2 linked regions of the Niabella beijingensis genome follow. The protein of the gene in region 1 interacts with the protein of each later gene in a pairwise test. Links are inferred from orthologs where the notes say so. Each region holds a gene or a part of one and is shown in the gene's direction. Other genes may lie near its edges.

The links.
Region 2: the proteins of rpe (region 1) and eno interact in binary tests that used the Escherichia coli proteins (3 or more experiments, as listed by UniProt). The link is inferred for Niabella beijingensis from one-to-one orthologs.

What each region holds. Positions count from the first base shown.
Region 1 is NZ_JAIQDI010000001.1:3,409,833-3,419,427, forward strand. What follows is about bases 3,131-6,114. They hold rpe (ribulose-phosphate 3-epimerase), read left to right. Parts: upstream 3,131-4,290; coding sequence 4,291-4,938; downstream 4,939-6,114. Other genes in these bases: K7B07_RS14345 (PhoH family protein), read right to left, coding at 3,131-4,078; K7B07_RS14355 (porin family protein), read left to right, coding at 5,002-5,703; K7B07_RS14360 (alpha/beta fold hydrolase), read right to left, coding at 5,700-6,114. Outside these bases: K7B07_RS14320 (RNA polymerase sigma factor), read right to left, coding at 1-277; K7B07_RS14325 (C40 family peptidase), read left to right, coding at 407-1,210; K7B07_RS14330 (hypothetical protein), read right to left, coding at 1,179-1,841; K7B07_RS14335 (inorganic diphosphatase), read right to left, coding at 1,854-2,402; K7B07_RS14340 (nuclear transport factor 2 family protein), read right to left, coding at 2,500-2,925; more of K7B07_RS14345, read right to left, coding at 3,086-3,130; more of K7B07_RS14360, read right to left, coding at 6,115-6,698; K7B07_RS14365 (RagB/SusD family nutrient uptake outer membrane protein), read right to left, coding at 6,812-8,428; K7B07_RS14370 (SusC/RagA family TonB-linked outer membrane protein), read right to left, coding at 8,448-9,595. UniProt on the Escherichia coli protein: Catalyzes the reversible epimerization of D-ribulose 5-phosphate to D-xylulose 5-phosphate.
Region 2 is NZ_JAIQDI010000001.1:1,422,500-1,432,048, forward strand. The notes cover bases 3,049-5,986. They hold eno (phosphopyruvate hydratase), read left to right. Parts: upstream 3,049-3,840; coding sequence 3,841-5,133; downstream 5,134-5,986. Other genes in these bases: pncA (bifunctional nicotinamidase/pyrazinamidase), read right to left, coding at 3,049-3,426; K7B07_RS05955 (FtsB family cell division protein), read left to right, coding at 5,194-5,580; K7B07_RS05960 (response regulator transcription factor), read left to right, coding at 5,678-5,986. Also shown: K7B07_RS05940 (TonB-dependent receptor), read left to right, coding at 204-2,651; more of pncA, read right to left, coding at 2,827-3,048; more of K7B07_RS05960, read left to right, coding at 5,987-6,391; K7B07_RS05965 (HAMP domain-containing sensor histidine kinase), read left to right, coding at 6,395-7,756; K7B07_RS05970 (universal stress protein), read left to right, coding at 7,857-8,381; K7B07_RS05975 (bestrophin family protein), read left to right, coding at 8,424-9,350. UniProt on the Escherichia coli protein: Catalyzes the reversible conversion of 2-phosphoglycerate (2-PG) into phosphoenolpyruvate (PEP). It is essential for the degradation of carbohydrates via glycolysis.

The sequences.
Region 1 (9,595 bases):
CCCGCAACACCGAAAGACAGTGATTTTTCGCCACAGTGTACAGCCACGACTTGAAATAGTCGATCCGGTACTTGTGCACTTCCTGGATCACTTTTAAAAAAACCTGTTGTACCGCGTCCTGCGCCTGGGTTTCATCCTTAAGATACTTCATACATACCCCGAAAAGCAGAAGGGTATAACGTTCCAGCAATATACCCAGCCATGAACTGTCGCGTTCCTGCAGGTGTCGTTGCAGCAATTCCTGGTCACTGATATGGTCATAGCGGCTATTGCTCACAGAAATAAAGGTATTTAAACTATCTGTAAGATGCAAGATTAAACAGATTCCATAAAACAGTGTTTTAATACTGATGGCGTTGCATTGTTAAGTTTTATCTTTACAGAAGGCGTCAAAACAATCAAAAAGATGAAATACGGAATAGTGGTAGTGCCGGCGGCACCGGTTCGTAAAAAACCGCATCATAAGTTTGAAATGGTGAATCAATTGCTGTTTGGAGAAAAACTGATCCTGCTCTCGGTGAAGCAAAAGGGCTGGTATAAGGTGAAAAGCCTGTATGACGGGTATAAAGGATGGGTGACCCAGCATATGATCCATGAGATCGATAAGGACACGGCGAAAACCACAACGTACGGTCTTGCCGGTGAGCTGCTGAACACCATACAGGTAAACGATTTGCCGATGCATATCCCTATGGGATCTTTTATAGGGGAGGCCGTGAAGGGAAAGGGACGCATCGGTAATTGGGACTATGAATATAAAGGTACGCTGGCCGGCAGCGTTGCAGATCCGGCTGCCGCAAAGGCCGCAATTGAGAAATACGGAAAAGAATGGTTGAACGCTCCCTACTTATGGGGAGGGAAAACCATACTGGGCGTGGATTGCAGCGGTTTTGCACAAACGATTTTTAAAATGGCGGGGATCCCGTTGCTGCGCGATGCCTGGCAGCAGGCACAGGAGGGCCGTGTTGTAAAAAAGCTGGAGGAGGCCGCGTTGGGTGATCTGGCGTTTTTTGACGACCGGCAGGAGATCGTACACGTGGGCATTCTGCTGGGGCCGGACCGGATCATTCATTCCTCGGGAAAAGTACGCATCGATACAATTGATAAAAAGGGGATCATCAGCAGTGAAACCGGAAAACGCACCCATCGTTTAAAACTGATCAAACGGATGCCGCAACTTATTCGATCGACTGAAGGATCGACCGGTTAAAGTAATAGTAATCATAGAGCATGCCGCTGGGTATGGCGCGATTGCCGGCATATTTCATACGCAACACCACCAGCAGCGCCAATTCTCCATCGTCCTTTACATACCATGCCACGGAAATAGGTGCTGCCAGGGAAGCGCTCATCGCATGATTGGTAATCGCACCCTCCCTTACACCCTTTATGTTCTTTAACTGCGCTTCCCCCTGCACGGACAGGTTCCGGCGGATTTTTTTGTTGATCTTTTTGTATTCCCGTTTCAGGGCCCTGACCGTTTCAGCCGTACTGTCAAAAAAACCGGTGATCTGGTACAATACGACCGTATCCATGAACGGCTTTGCCGTACGGATCATCCGTTTTTTTTCAGCCAGCAATACTTCGATCCGGTTTGCGCGGATGGTAAAGGGATTGAATGATTTATAGTCGCCCTGCACAGAAAAAAGACTGGTATCCGATTTATCGGAGGATTCGGTGATGTTCAGTTGAGGATCGGTTTTAACTGCATCTACAAAAGCAGAGAACTGTCCGGAAAAGGGGTCGACCCGGAAATAGTCTTTCACCACTTTAAAAAACTGGTCTTGTGCGGCAGCAGTACCAACCCATATAAAAAGTATAAAGGAAAGCAGGTATCTCATTTAAGCAGGCGGTCAGGGCATTTCTTTGAATTTCTTTTTATAATAATCAATGGCTTCGGAGATAATGGACAAAGCAGTTTCTTTATCCTGGAAGGTATCTATTTCCACCTTTTTACTTTCGAGCACTTTGTATTGCTCAAAAAAGTTACGCATTTCCAGCAGGAAATGATGGGGCAGCTCATCAATATTTTCATAGTGGTTGACAGAAGGGTCATCAATGGCCACCGCAATGATCTTGTCATCCCGTTCACCGCTGTCAATCATCTGCATATTTCCGATGACTTTAGCTCTTACCAGGCAAAAGGAACGGATCGTCTGCGAGCAAAGCACCAGGATATCCAGCGGGTCATGGTCCTGCCCCAGCGTTTTCGGAATAAATCCATAGTTAACAGGATAGTGGAAAGAGGAATAGATGACCCGGTCCAGTTTTAACAACCCCGTCTCCTTGTCGATTTCATATTTGGCTCTTGATCCTTCCGGTATTTCTATGATCGTATTTACAATTTCCGGTGCGCCTGCTCCATAACTAACGCCGTGCCATGGGTGTGTGATTGTTGCCATCGTATTCATAAATTTTTAGTAAGGGATCATTCCTGTTCACTCCTTATCGTCAATCAAAAATAACAAGTTTTTTGATCGGAATGTTTATCAGTCAAGATTAATTGGCCGGGATCTGTTTATTGGGGTCAAACAGGTATTTGAAATCAACCAGCCAGGCCCCGTCCTTCTTCACTACTTTCAGCGTGTCCTTTTTGTCTTTATAATAGGAGTTGGAATAAACAATGATACTTGCAGAGTCATTTAAAAGCTTGCGTTGGTGAATGTTAATGGTCGCATCCCAGAAACCCTGTTTCTCATCCGGGGTGCGGGATATGCGCGCCACAGCGTCCAGCCGTTCATCGTTTGCGGAATCGTGCAGCATATAATTGGCGGCGCTTTTAAAGTTTCCTTTCAGTGCCGCCTGAATGAAATTGCGTGCGGCGTCAATATCGGAATCACCCGGCTCGTCCTTGTCCGACTTATCCGGCAAACAGGCCGGCAGCAAAAAGAGCAGGGATAAAAAGTATAAGTAAATTCTTTTCATTCCTGCAATATAAACAACTTTATGCTCTCTCCGCCTTATTTTGCGTTTTCGGGATTTTTTACAAGATCTTTATACATGGGATTGGTTCCGGCCCTGGTGGTTGAATAAAAAAGGGGGCCCGGGGGCCGCCCTTTAAAGGTAAAATGGAATATATTTTACCCTATTTTTTTGGAAATTCCCTTGGAGTCCGTTGTTCCTGGTCTTCATGTTCTTTATGGTATGCCTTGATGATGGCTTTCACTAGGCGGTGGCGTACCACATCTTCCTCATCCAGTTCAATATGACTGATACCGGGAATATTGCGCAGAATGCGCACGGCAGTCTGCAACCCGCTTTTCTGATTACGCGGAAGGTCCACCTGCGTCATATCACCGGTGATGATGGCTTTGGCATTGGCACCGATACGCGTCAGGAACATCTTCAGCTGAAGATCGGTGGCGTTCTGCGCTTCATCAAGGATGATGAAAGCATTGTCCAGGGTTCGTCCGCGCATATAGGCCAGGGGCGCTATTTCGATGGTGCGGGTGGTCATGTAATACCCCAGCTTGTCTGCCGGAATCATGTCATCCAGCGCGTCATACAACGGGCGCAGATACGGGTCGATCTTCTCCTTCAGATCTCCCGGCAAAAAACCGAGGCTTTCGCCTGCCTCTACTGCCGGGCGGGTCAGGATGATCTTCTTTACCTGTTTGTTCTTTAAGGCTCTTACAGCCAGCGCCACGGCAGTATAGGTTTTACCGGTACCTGCCGGTCCGATGGCAAAAAGGATGTCATTCTTTTCTGCTTCCTGGACGAGCTTTTTCTGATTGGCGGTACGTGCACGAACCGACTTGCCATTGGGTCCGAATACCAGCACTTCATTGGGGTTGCGCTCCTGGAAATGATCGATGGTTTCCAGGTCGTCGCCGCCCAGTATCTGGTCGAAATAATTTTCGCTCAGGTGGCCGTTCCGTTCAATGTAAGACACGATCAGGTTTATTTTCTCTTTTGCTTCTGCTATCTGTTCGGGAGCGCCGCTTAGTTTCAACTGTGTGCCGCGGGAAAGTATTTTTAGTAGCGGGAATTTCTTCTTCAGCAGATCCAGTTTACCGTTGTTAACCCCAAAAAAATCAATGGGGTTGACTGTCTCCAGGTTAATAATTGCTTCTGTCAATGTTTTTCTTGTTTTAATTAAAAATCCTTCTTCTCAAATTTATACAACACCCTTTAAAATTGCGAATTTATTTTATGCACAGGATGTGTATTTTGTTAAAGCAACGATAATTGTGCCGGGTTTTAAAAACGGAGGGGAACAGGTTGGCCCATACGGGGGACCCTACTATGGATCATTATTTAATAAATAGCTGTACATTGCCACAAAAAAATATGGCGATTATTGCTCCTTCTTTGCTGGCGGCAAATTTTCTTCAGTTGCAACGTGAAGTGGAAATGGTGAATCAGAGCGAAGCAGCATGGCTGCACCTGGATGTGATGGATGGCCGCTTTGTACCCAATATCAGCTTTGGTCCGATGGTCATTGAGTTTGTAAAAAAGGTGACCACTAAAATCTGCGATGTGCACCTGATGATCGAAGAACCTTCAAGATATTTCGAACAGTTTAAAAAAGCCGGTGCCGATCATATCAATATACATATTGAGACCTGTCCGCTGCTGCACCAGGATATCCGCCAGATAAAGGCCATGGGCTTAAAAGCAGGGGTAGCTATTAACCCGCACAACCCCGCCAGTTTGCTGAGCGATATCATTGCGGATGTGGACATCGTACTGGTGATGAGTGTGAACCCCGGCTTTGGCGGCCAGACATTTATTCCGAATACACTGAACAAGATCCGTGAGATCAAACAACTGATCCGGGAGAAAGGTTCCAGCGCGGTGATCAATATCGACGGTGGTGTAACGGTGAACAACGCGGCCGAAATTGTGGCTGCGGGTGCCGATGTACTGGTAGCAGGCAGCACCGTTTTCAATGCGGCAGATCCTCTTGAAGCCATCCGGCTGCTGAAAAATGCCTGATGTTTTCTAGCTTGTTGTTGCTACCTTTGCCGGTAACTAATTACTTATTAAAAACAAATGCTTATGTTAAAACGATTCGTTCTCCTGTTTTTTGCGGCGGGTGCCTGCAGTGCTGCTTTCAGCCAGGTTCAGTTTGGTGTACGTGCGGGTGTAAACTTTTCAAACGCGGTTGTCAGGGATGCTGATGACAATAAGATGCCTACCAATCTGCTGACCGGTTTTCATGCAGGGGTTACGGCAGAACTGCCGCTGGGCGATGAATTCGCGGTCAGCCCCGGCCTGTTGTTCAATACCAAAGGATATCAGTATAAAGTAACAAGTGACGGTCTTACGGTAACAGTGAATCAGCATCCTTATTATCTTGAACTGCCTGTCAATTTTCTTTATAAGCCGGAACTGGGTAATGGTCGTCTTTTACTGGGTGCAGGGCCATACCTGGCTTACGGCATCGGGGGGCGGTGGAAAGGCAAAGGGGCCATGGGCAATACCACTACCAGTCGGAGCGGTAGTCTTGAATTCAAAAATGATATCTCGTCCACCGACAGCAGCTACCTGGATTACAACAACCTGAAGAAGCTCCCTTATGGAAAGCCTTTTGATGTGGGAGCTGCATTGCTGGCCGGTTATGAGTTCTCCAATAAGTTCTCTGTTCAGCTGAACGGTCAGATGGGGTTGTTAAACATTGCACCCAAGGTGGACGGAAAGGAGACCGGGGAACGGCTCAAGAATATGCAGTTCGGTCTTTCTGTGGGCTATAAGTTTTAAGGCGCTGGTTTTAAAAAATCCAGCAGCGGCGCAATAAATCGGTCAAACGCTTCAATATGCGGCAGGTGGCCGATATTCGGGATTTCTACCAGTCTGGATCCGGGAATTTTTGCCTGTGTTGCCTTACCCAGCAGATCATAACGGCCCATTTGTTCCTGTATCTCTTTGGGTGCAAGGGCTTTTCCCAGCGCTGTTCTGTCGCGGGTGCCGATGATAAGAAGCGCCGGCATTTGCAGTTTGGCGAATTCGTATACTACCGGTTGTGTAATGATCATATCGTAGGTAAGTGCATTATTCCAGGCTACCAGGGGATACTGTTTGTTCTGCGTAACACCTGCCAGCGGGTACACCCATTCGTCGTATTCGGGCTTCCATTTATTGTCATAATAAAATTTCAGCTGGTAATTTTTTATGGATGTTTGATCCGCTTTGAGTTCTGACTGGTACCAGTTGTCAATGGTCTGGTAAGGGATCATTGTTTTGTAATCTTCCAGTCCGATCGGATTTTCAAGGATCAGTTTTTCAGTCACCCCGGGATACATCAATGCAAAACGCGTGGCCAGCATGCCGCCCATGGAATGCCCCAGCACTGCCGTGGTGCGGATCCCAAGATGATCGAGTATCTTTTTTGTATTGGCCGCCAGCTGATGAAAACTGTATTGATAATGTTGTGGTTTTGCTGATTTGCCAAAACCGATCTGATCCGGAGCGATGACGCGGTAACCGGCTTTTGTAAGGGCCTGGATCGTTGTGCGCCAGTAAGCACCGTTAAAATTTTTTCCGTGCAACAGCAGGATGTTCTTCCCGTTATGCTGTGCGGGTTTTACATCCATATAGGCCATTTTCAAAGATTGCTGCTGGTCTTCCAGTTCGAGGAACGAAACCGGATAAGGATAGGCATAGTTCTCCAGGTTGATGTCCAGAGCGTTCGATTTGTTCTGTGCTGTTGTTAACAATGGGAGCAGGAAAGCGAGCAGGAATATGAGTTGCTTCATTATGGGGAGATTTGTATCTGGTATAACAAAAACAGCGCCGGTAAGGTTGTTGGTATAATAAAAAAGCTCCGGGTTGAATGCCCGGAGCGTTGAAGTTTATAAAGAGCCTTCTTTTACCAGCCTGGATTCTGATGACCTTTCAATGCTTCACTGGCATCAATGTCTTCCTGCGGGATGGGGAAATAATAATCCCGGCCTTCATTGAAAACGCGAACATCTCCAACAGTGATGTGATTGGCGCTGGAGAAAGTAACAGCTCCGGTGGTCATATTCACTTTTCCGGGGCGTACTCCGTGAACGGGCCCGTTCATTACCTGACCGCCGATCTTCCAGCGTTTGATATCATACCAGCGTAATCCTTCAAAAGCCAGTTCCACTCTTCTTTCATTACGTACCTTCTGGCGGAGGCCTTCCTGGCTCATATTGGTTACCGGTGGCATCCCCGCTCTTGCCCGTACTTTGTTGATGGCGCTGGCTGCTTCACCCAGGTTGGATCCCTGTTCGATCAGGGCTTCCGCATAGGTCAGTAACACTTCTGCGTAACGGAATACGATAAAGTTCAGTCCCTGGGCTTCTTCAGGAGACTGTTTTGTAAGGTTTTCCACCGGGGCACAGTACTTACGGAGACAATAGCCGGTGCGGGAACGGTTCCCCTGGGAAGAATTGTAATATTCATCAGGTCCCACGGGTTCCAGGCTGTTAAAGATCCGGCCGTTCCAGGTTTGCCCCGGGAAAATGATGGTGGCATAAAAACGGGGGTCGCGGTTGTCATAAGGCTTGTCCGGGTTTACCGTGGATCCGTTCTTGGTCTCGTACGCGTCTACCATGCTCTGTGTGGGGTTTACGGAGTTCCATCCGCCTTCCGCTACTGTATAAAGCGCATCGATCCAGGAGCCCCAGGTCGGCGGGGTGTATTTTACCTCCAGAATGACTTCGTTGTTGCGGTCCTCATTTTTCTGATTTTTTTCCCAGAATAATCCCTCATAATCATTAAACAGCTCGTATTGATTAAGATCGATGATGGACTTTGCATCTTTTGCAGCATTGACATAATCCCTGGTGAACAATTCCAGCCGTGCTTTCAATGCAAGAGCGGCACCTTTTGTGGCGCGCCCCAGCTCTTCGTCTTCTCTTTTCAGGGGCAGGATGTCCGCCACTTCAGCCAGTTCATTTTTAACAAAAGCTGCGATCTCTTCTTCAGTGCTTCTTCCGATTTTTGTCTCATCACCATAGGCCAGTACCTTGGTCACCAGCGGAACGCCTCCAAAACACATCAGTTTACGCGCATAGTCGAAGGCCCTGAGGAAACGGGCTTCTGCTTTCATGATATTTTTCTTTTCTTCATCCATGGGCACTTTGTCCACATTTTCGAGAAAGTAATTAGCGGAACGGATCCCCGTATACGGAAAATAAGTGCGGTACAGATCCACATAGCGCCCGTCTATTTTGGCGGCAGTGCCCGATCCCAGCGCTATATAGCTGGGCCACTGGTTGCTGAACGGGTTGTAACCATTGTCGGTAATATCATCCATCAGAATGGCATTGCCGTCTTCGAAGAAGCCGCTCATTTTTGTATTCTGATAAATGGCTGCCAGGTTTTGCAATGCCGCCTGCTCCGATGTGAAATATTTATCAACCGGGTAGGCATCCATGGCGTCCCGCTTTAGCTTAACGCAGGAGGAAAGCGAAATGCAGGCTATAATTATGGGTATATATATATTGCTTTTCATGTTATAAAATTTGAAGGATTTAGAAAGAAACATCAACACCAAATGTGAATATTTTAACCTGGGGATATCCGGCAGTGGCACTGCTTACCTCAGGGTCAATGCCCAGGTCCCTGGGGATTTTTGACAGGGTAAACAGGTTCTGACCGGAAACATAAAAACGGGCATTGTTGAGTTTCAGTTTTTCCAGTACGGTGCCCGGCAGGTTGTAATAAACCCGCAGGTTCTTTAAACGGACATAGGAGGAGTTAAACAGGAATATAGTGGACGGGTAGGTTGAGTTGATGGAATTGGTAACAGAAGTACGGGGTAAACGCGTGCTGTAATTGTTCTCATCTGCCATCGGGTTGTAAGAATGATCGATGGTCCATTGTGTGATACTGTATCCGCTGTTAAATCCATACCCAACACTAGCGCCGAGGTATTTGTAATAATCTGCGGCACCCTGGAGCATACCGGCAATACCGAAGTTCTTGTATCCGAGATCAAAGTTCAGACCATATAACCATCTGGGCGTGCTGGATTTATTCAGCATTACTTTGTCGGATGCATTGATGATGCCATTACCATCCTGATCCTTTATCTTCTGATCTCCGTATTTCTGTCCTGTGATCAATGTATAGTTGGGATCAAGGAACTCGGATTTTGTCAGCAGCCCGGCATTTTCATAAATATAATAGGCGTTCAGCGGATAGCCAACTGTATTTTTTGTATTGCCGCTGGGTGCAAGATCGATACCTCCAAGATCCAGAATCTTATTGGTGAGATAAGTAAGATTACCGTTTGCAAATATGGTAAATCCGCTGGTGGTTGTTTTATTCAATCCCAGCTCAAACTCGTATCCGTAGTTCTTCATTTTCCCGATGTTGGCAATGTAATCCTTACCACCATGCACAGAGGATACTTTTTTTGTCATCAGCATGGCATTGGTTACTTTATTAAAATAGCCCAGACTGAAATTGACCATGCCGTTCCACAGGCCTCCTTCAATGGCCACATCCAGCATTTTTGTACGCTCCCAGGTAAACCCGGTATTCTGATCCTGGATCACCATCATCGGATTGTAGATCTGATCACCGAATATATAGTACAGGGGACCGAAATAGGAGTTAGAGGCAGGACCAAAAAGAGACTGGTAGGAATAATATAATTGATTATAATTGGCCAATG
Region 2 (9,549 bases), 2.0 Mb from region 1 along the record:
TCAAAATACAAACGGGTCCTGAAGATGATCTTCAGGACCCGTTTTTCAATCCGGGGACAACTCCCTCCGGCCGCTAACTTCCTGTTTTTCATACCGCAGGTATCCATTTTAAAAAAATTCCCGATTTCGTAAATAGATTTTCCGCATTTAGAAAATGAATCAGCCGACAAAAAGCGTCTTTTGCGCCCAGAAAAATAAGCAAAATGAGAAGGTTGTTAGGGATGTTGTTATTGGTAGTGATTTTGGGGAGTGTAAATGCGCAAACCAATACCGGAAATATTGAAGGCGAGATCACCACTCCGGAAGGCAATCCGGTACCCAATGTGAATGTCTCTATTAAGGGGCAGAAAAAGCATGCCGTTACCAATGATAAAGGATATTTTGAATTTACCCAGATCCCTTATGGCGATTATGTTCTTATCTATTCCTTTGAAGGCGAAACCAGCCAGGAAGTACCGGTAACCGTACCTCCGGCCACGGCGGAAGCCAGCAAATACAATCTTTCCCTGAACGCCCGCGAACTGAAAGAGGTGATCGTCCGTATCGGCGGCAGCATCAACCAGGGTACGGCCAATATCGGCAAAGCGCATATCCCCATCATGGACCTGCCGCAGGCAGTAACCATCATCGGCCAGTCGACCATTGAAAACCAGCAGGCGCAGCGCCTGAGCGATGTGGTTAAAAATGTGAACGGGGTGTACCTGGGTGGAGCACGTGCCAGCACACAGGAAACCTTTTATGCGCGGGGATACAACCTGGGAAATACCAATACTTTTAAAAATGGTTTCCGTGTAAACAGCGGCGCCATGCCCGAGATGAGCGCCATTGAAAGCGTGGAAGTATTAAAGGGGGGTGCGGCGCTGTTATATGGAAATGTAGCACCTGGGGGGATCATAAATATGATCACCAAAAAGCCCCGTTTTAACTTCGGAGGGGAGATCAATATGCGCGTAGGCAGCTATGATCTTTATAAGCCGGCTGTAGATATCTATGGCCCCATCAGCAAATCGATTGCCTACCGGCTGAACGGCACTTATGAAAAGGCAAACAGCTATCGCGACAATGTACATTCCGAACGCTTTTATGTCAATCCTTCCCTCCTGTTCAAGCTAAGTGAAAAAACAAAACTGCTGGTACAGGGTGATTATCTCCAGCATGAGTTTACACCGGACTTTGGTATCGGTACGATGAATGCAGATAGCTCCAAGCCGGCGGCTACGGGCGGCAAAAGAGTAACGCCGGTATCGAGAAATACCTTTTTCGGGGCACCCTGGCAGTATGCAAAAACAAAACAGGCAACAGTTTCCGTAGAGCTGAATCATCAATTCAACGATCGCTGGGCACTGAATGCATTAGGAGGTTATCAAAATTATGAAAGGGACTACTTTTCTACAGAACGTATACAGGCCGATATAAGCGGCAAATGGAAAAGACCGCTGGGTAAAACCAATAATCAGGAAGACTATGTTACCGGGCAGTTGAATTTGAATGGCGATGTAAAAACCGGTGCGATTGGTCATAAACTATTGATCGGTGCCGATGTTGAGAAAGTAACCAGCACAGCACTCGCATCCAATATTGCTACGGTAGTCCCCAAAGGCATCTATGATTCCATTAACCTGTTAGATCCTGCAATGTATATACCCAGAACGGAAATGCCGCAGGCCGATTGGATCACAAGTACCAAAAACCCTGTAACCCGCTTCGGCGCTTATGTTCAGGATCTGGTAACCTTGTCTGCCAAGTTCAAGTTGCTGGCAGGTCTGCGTTGGTCGTTCCAGCAGGCGGACCGTTCCAAGACCACAACACTTGCCACCAACGCGGTAACGGAGGGTGCACTGTTGCAGATCGACAAGGCTTTTTCACCGAGGCTCGGATTAGTGTATCAACCGACCAATCATACCACTGCTTTTGCCAGTTATTCCAATTCTTTCTCTCCTAACTCCGGGCAGGATATAGACAGCAATACCCTAAAACCATCCATCATCGATCAATTTGAAATAGGCATTAAAAATGACTTCTTTGACGGATTATTAAGTGCCAATCTTACCCTCTACAGGATCATTAATAATAATCTTTCTCAGCCGGTGCAGTTTTTAAAGAATGGGGATCCTGTTATCGGAACAACAACACTGCGGGAACTTACCGGGCAAACCACCAGTGATGGTATTGAAATAGACCTGAAAAGCCAGCCGGTCAGAGGATGGGATATCCTGGCGGGATATAGTTACAATAATATGCGTTATACCAAAACATCCGGCAAAGTTGGAAGCTATATAGAAGATGAGCGGCTGGTAAACAGCCCGGCGCATACGGCAAATGCTACGACGTTCTATACTTTTCAAAAAGGAAGCGTGAAGGGATTAAAACTGGGCGCTGGTGTTTATTATGTTGGGGAACGCAATGCAGGCTGGAATACCCAATATGCATTGGATGACAAAACAAAGGAGGTTTATCTGAATGACCGTCTGTTTAAAGTAAAAGGTTTTGCAACAGTTGACGTTTCTGCCGGCTACACTTACAGGAAATGGTCGCTGCTGGCAAAACTGGCCAATGTCACCAATACCTTTAACTACTACGTTCACGAAAATTACAGCATCAATCCCATCCCCTCGCGGAACTTTGTACTGACCGCAGCATTTAAATTCTGACCGGTTTTTTGAAAAAGAAAAACGAGAATTGAGTGTTGAGAATTGAGATATGAGTTGTGAGGTCCTGTAAGCACGGGAAGTGGGGTCTCTGCATTTAGATTCCTCCAACATTCCGCATCTCAAGTCTCATGTCTCAAATCTCAAATCCCATATCTCAAGCCTGAACCCTGACATCTCATTTTTCTCCGCTCACGGTTCCGCCCATTTCTGTAAACACCCGCTTTATTGTTTCATAATTCCCCGCATCGATCGGCAATGTGGCATTTTCAATAATAGATGCCCGAAAGCCCAGCTCCAGTGCGTCATTGGCTGTAAAATATACACAGAAATCAGCGGCCAGTCCGCACACATGCACCTCATCCACGCCCCGTTCTTTCAGGTAACCAGCAAGCCCCGTGGACTTCCGGTGGTCGTTATCATAAAAACCACTGTAACTGTCGATCTCCGCGTGCATGCCCTTTCTGAAAACCGCTTCAATCCTGCGCTGGTCCAGCAGCTCGTGCAGCATTGCTCCCGGTGTTTCCTGCACACAATGATCCGGCCAGAGGGTCTGTTTCCCGCTGCCCCAGGGGATCACATCGAACGGTTGCTTTCCCTCATGCTGTGAAGCAAAGCTTTTATGCCCCACCGGGTGCCAGTCCTGGGTAGCCACCACCAGCTCATATCCCTGCTGCAACCGGTTGATAACAGGAAGCAGCCGGTCCCCGCCTTTAACCGCCAGCGCCCCTCCGGGCAGGAAATCATACTGCATGTCTACAATGATCAGGCATTTCATAATGCGTTATTTTAGAAGGAAAGATAGGATATAGGTGTGAGAATCGAGGGACCAGAATTGAGCGGCCGGCTTTCAGCCCTCAGCTTTCAGCAACCAGCCGGCCGCAACGGAAAATCCGGGATCGGGGATCCTGCATCCGGCGTTAAACGTAACCTGCTTTGCACCTGGAACTTGAAACGTCAAACCTGAAACTTTACATTTCACATCGCAACAACCCAGTTCCCACTGATTCCTTCCGAACCTGGGTGCTCAATGCCGGATTCTGGATACTCAATTCTGTAATCTGAATTCTAAAACTCTCAACCGTTCGTTACCATATCCTAAATTTTTCCCCATAGTGTTTCCTGTACGCAAACGATTCGTTAACTTGCAGCCACTTAAATCAAATTTTAAAAAATTTTTCAATTTTTTCCAATGAGTTACATTTCAGAGATCTTTGCAAGGCAAATCTTAGACAGTCGCGGTAATCCTACCATCGAGGTGGATGTTCTTACAGACGAAGGTGCCCTGGGTCGCGCCGCTGTTCCGAGTGGAGCCAGCACCGGGATCCATGAAGCCGTGGAATTACGCGATGGCGACAAGAAAAAATACCTGGGAAAAGGGACCTTGAAAGCCGTTAAAAACGTTAATAATACCATCGCGCCTGCATTGCTGGGTTATGATGTTGCGGATCAGACCGGCATCGATCAGCTGATGATTGAGCTGGATGGTACTCCAAATAAAGGAAAATTAGGTGCCAATGCCCTGCTGGCAGTAAGTATGGCGGCTGCAAAAGCAGCGGCTGAAGAGGCAGGTTTGCCCCTGTACCGCTATGTGGGCGGCACCAATGCCAAAACTCTTCCCATCCCGATGATGAACATCCTCAACGGTGGTGCGCATGCTGATAACAAGATCGATTTCCAGGAATTTATGGTAATGCCCATCGGTGCTTCTACCTTCAGTGAAGGACTGCGCTGGGGTGTTGAGATTTTCCATGCCCTGAAATCCGTTCTGAAGAAAAAAGGCTTTAGCACCAACGTGGGTGATGAAGGCGGTTTTGCCCCTAATATCCAAAGCAATGAAGAAGCCATCGAAACCGTGCTGGCGGCTATCGATGCTGCTGGCTACAAAGCCGGTTCACAGATCGTAATCGCCATGGATGCTGCCAACAGCGAGCTTTGGGATGCCAAAAAGAAAAAATACGTATTCCATAAAAGCAGCGGCAAAGCTGTAAGCAGCGATGAGCTGGTAAAATTCTGGGAAAGCTGGGTAAAACAATATCCCATTGCGAGCATAGAAGACGGTATGGCTGAAGACGATTGGAAAGGATGGGCTTCACTGACCCAGGCAGTAGGCGATAAATGCCAGCTGGTGGGTGATGACCTGTTTGTTACCAATGTAACGCGCCTGCAGCAGGGTATCGACAAAAGCATTGCCAACGGACTGCTGGTTAAGGTAAACCAGATCGGTACCATCACAGAAACCATCAATGCCGTAACCCTGGCCCAGCACAACGGGTACAATACCATTATGAGCCACAGAAGCGGTGAAACGGAAGATACCACCATCGCCGACCTGGCTGTAGCCCTGAACTGCGGACAGATCAAGACCGGTTCTGCAAGCCGTACCGACCGGATCGCCAAATACAACCAGCTGATCCGCATCGAAGAACAACTGGGTGAAAGCGCGGTTTATCCGAAAGGAACCATTAAATTTGGTAAAAAATAATCCGGCAGGAATTGGGCAACCCGGGCAAAATCCGGGCTGCAATAAGTAAAATGTAGACCGATGGAAGAATTTGTTGACTTTGTCCCCGAAAAAGAGCCTGCCCAGGAGGCAGCTCCCAGGAGACCGCGTAAGGCGCTGAGCAGGATTTCGCGGTTCCTGACCAATAAGTTTTTTCTGGCCACCATTGGTTTTTTAGCCATCATGCTGTTTCTCGATAAGAACGACCTGTTCTCTATTATGGAACGCCGCAAGGAGCTGAACGACCTGGAACTGAGCAAAGACCACTACAATAAGGAGCTGATCGAATTGCACCGGATCAAAAATGATCTGGAAACCGATCCGGCCACTATTGAAAAACTGGCGAGGGAAAAATACCTGATGAAACGGGATAATGAAGACATTTTTCTGACGGAGGATAACAATACCAAATTAAAACAGGCAGAATAGCCCGTTTTGAACACACTGAAAGCCCGGTACTACCGGGCTTTTTAATTGAACAAAACCGTTCAAATGCTGTTTAAGCCTTAAATCATTTAAAGAAATCATGGAGCGACAGCGCATTCTTTTAGCCGAAGACGACATCACAATCGCCGACCTGGTAAAACGCACCCTGGAGGAGGAAGAATATGAAGTGACCCTCGCTCCCGATGGCGCCACCGCCTGGGATTACCTGGAACGCTTTGATTATGCTGCGGCCGTACTGGACATCATGTTACCCCATATCAACGGACTTGAGCTCTGCAAACGGACCCGCACCGCCGGTAAACCGGTCCCTATCTTATTACTCACCGCACTGGGCACGACGGACAATATTGTAATGGGACTGGATATGGGCGCTGATGATTATCTTACCAAACCTTTTAAAATAGCAGAGCTGCTGGCCCGGCTGCGCTCTCTTACCCGCCGGAATGCCGGCCAGCTACCGGTAGCAGCGCCCAAACAGGAGGCCATGCCCGAAAACCTGCTCACACAATATTCGGTAGTGCTGAATATGGATGAGAAAACCGTACAACGCGAAGGCGTGGCCATAGAACTGACTGCAACGGAATTTCGTCTGCTGGAATATTTTCTGAAAAATCCACGAAGAGTGCTGTCCCGTATGGATATACTGGAGCAGGTATGGGGCTATGATTTTGCCATGAACACCAAAGTGGTGGATGTGTATGTGAACTACCTTAGAAAAAAACTGGATACTCCCTTTGAGCAAAAACTCATTCATACCATCATTGGTATGGGTTATATATTTAAAGAACAGTAACAGTTGCAGATACAGACAAAAATAACACTGATCTTTACGGCGCTTTGCATAAGTTTTCTGATCCTGCAAAGCTTCGGCATCTACTATTTTACCTATAAGCACGCTTCAAAGGATTTTAGTACCCGCCTGAAACTGCGCGCAGAAGTAATGGCCAAGGCGTATGCGGACGACAGGGCGGTAAACGGCAACGCCTACCAGGAGCTGAAGGACCAGCACCTCGAAAAACTGACCGATGAAACCGAATACATTATCAACATCGATACCCTTAACCGCCTGGACAATACCCCCTTTTATGAAACCATGGACCGGCAGTTCATCCAGAGCATCCTGAAAAAAGGCAGCGCCTATCACCGGGACAAATTTGATTTTTATTATGGCTTTACTTACCCTTACCGGAACAGCAGCTATGTGGCCATTGCCAAAGCCCGCAATACGGATGTGGAAGAGTTTGTAAAAGACCTGCGCAATATATTGATCATAACTTCGATCGTCGGTCTGGCGCTCATCTTTACAACGGGCTTTCTTTTTTCCCGGCAGATACTGGGGCCTTTACGCATTATGCAGAAACACCTCACGCAGATCGGAGGTACTTCCCTGCACCAGCGGCTGAACATTAAGAACCGGAAGGATGAGATCGCGGAACTGGGCAACAGCTTTAATGAATTACTCAGCCGGCTGGAGACCGCATTTGAAAGTCAGAACAATTTTGTAAGCAATGCTTCGCATGAATTAAACACGCCGCTGACGACCATCATCGGCGAAACCGAATACGCGCTGATCAAAGAGCGCTCCATTCAGCAATACCAGCAATCCCTGTACAATATTCTCACGCAGGCGGAAAAGTTAAAAGCCATTACACACGGGCTTGTAGAACTGGCCCGCAGCGGTTTTACCGGCAACTTTTCCATGCTTTCCGTAAATATGCATGAGGTCATTCATAATGCCATTACCAATGCACATGATGTATACCAGGATTGTGATATCCGCGTAGACCTGAGCCTGTTGCCCAAAAAAGATCAGCCGCTGATGGTAAAAGGCAATGAACAATTGCTGGAACTCGCCATCTCCAATGTACTGATGAACGCCTGCAAATATTCCGACTGTAAGCCCGTATTGCTGGCCCTGGCGCTTTCTGAAAAACACATTATCACCGTTATCACCGATCAGGGTATCGGTATCCCGGAGGAAGAGATCAAAAACATCTTCAACCCTTTCTTCCGTGCCTCCAACACCAAAGGCATTATCGGCTATGGTATTGGCCTGCCTCTTTCCCAGAACATACTGAGACTTCACAAAGGCAATATACAGTTCCACTCCGAAGTAGGCGTAGGTACTGAAGTAACCATACGCCTCCCCCTGGAATGATTTTTCTTACCGGATTCTTACCTGTTTTTTATACCGCTGTAACCGCTTCCTTACCCCCTTCTAATAAAGGAAGTGCAGCTTTGTAAAAAAACAGTAAATAATGAAAACAATACTCGTTCCCACAGATCTTTCTACCGAATCCATCAGCATCGTGCATAAGGCATTGCAACACAGCCGGGAGCATAAGGTTGAGATCATTCTCCTTCATCTGGTGCAACCCGTTCATGATATTGGCGATCTGCTGCGGTCTTCCAAACGCAGATTCTACAGCCAGCTTCCCCAGGCTTTTTGCGAGGCCGTTCAGGTGCTGAAAAAATGTTATTTGGAGCAGGCGCATATCCGCTTCGAGATCTGCTATTGCAATACCGGCAGGGTATTCCGGCATATACTGGAATCCAACCATATCACAGAGATCTATTTGCTGAACGGGTACAGCTATCAGACACCGTTTAAAGAATCGATCCGGATGGATCAATACATTGCAGCCAGCAGGCTGCCGGTCTTCAAGATCGACCGTTACAAGCAATTGCACGTGTCTAAAGACATCAACCTGTTGTCGAACCTGCTGCTGATGCCCGAGTTCAGAAAAGACAGGCAATACGCCAAGGAAGAAACCGTATCCTAGCCGTTTATCCGTATTCTAAACGATCCCAAAACCTGTAGCATTATGTTATTAAAAAAGCACATCCCCTTCAGATATATTTTCGGAAAGATCCGGTATGAGATCATTGGTGTTTCCATTTACACCATCATTGTGGCATCGTTGTATGGTTTTTATAACCTGTCGCACCTTACCATTCCGCTTACGGTGCCCACGATCATGATCACCGTTACCTCCCTGCTGCTGGCATTCAAAAGCAACCAGGCCTATGAGCGCTGGTGGGAGGCCCGCACTATCTGGGGCGCCATTGTAAATGACAGTCGCACCATGGCCCGGCAGATCAGCAACTACGTACAGGATTCCATACCGGGTGATGAGGCCTATTTCTTTAAGCAAACCTTTATCAAGCGGCAGATCGCGTGGTGTATCAGTCTCAGCAATACCCTGCGGGGAAAAGATCCGTTAAAAGGTGCAGAAAAATACATTGTGCGTAAGGATGCCCAGCATCTGAAAAATTTCAATAACATCCCGATGGGCATCCTGCAATTGCATGCCCATTCCCTTCAGGAAGCCTACCGTAAAGGGTGGATCAATACCTACCAGCAGATGGAGATGGATGGTACCCTTACCCGTTTCAGTAATGAGATGGGTGGCTGTGAGCGGATCAAGAAAACCGTGTTCCCGGTCACGTACAGTTTTTATATTCATATATCCCTCATGTTCATCTTTGCATTGATGCCCTTTGCGTTGCTGGATATCTTCGGCTGGCTTACCATTCCGATGGTGATCGCACTGGCAGCCGTATATTTTCTCATCGAAAAAATGGCGGTGCATCTTCAGGATCCGTTTGAGAACAAACCCACGGATACCCCGATGTCCAGTATCTGCTTTACCATCGAAAGGGATCTGAAACAGATCATGTTTGAGCCGCACCACCAGGATACCAATGGCACAGCCGGCATGGTTTACGAACACCGATACTACGTATTGTAAGCTGCCTGTAATGTGGAAGGATCTGTATGAAGTGAGGAGACAGGCAGCTTATAACATACTGTTAAACCGGCATTGCGCCGGTTTTTTTTATGCCGGTACCAGGGCGGAAAATCTGTTACACTCCTTTTTATTGCAAAAAATTTTGTAACGGATCACATTACAGGCGGCTGTGTTGTAAAAACGGAGGCGGATGACAGGA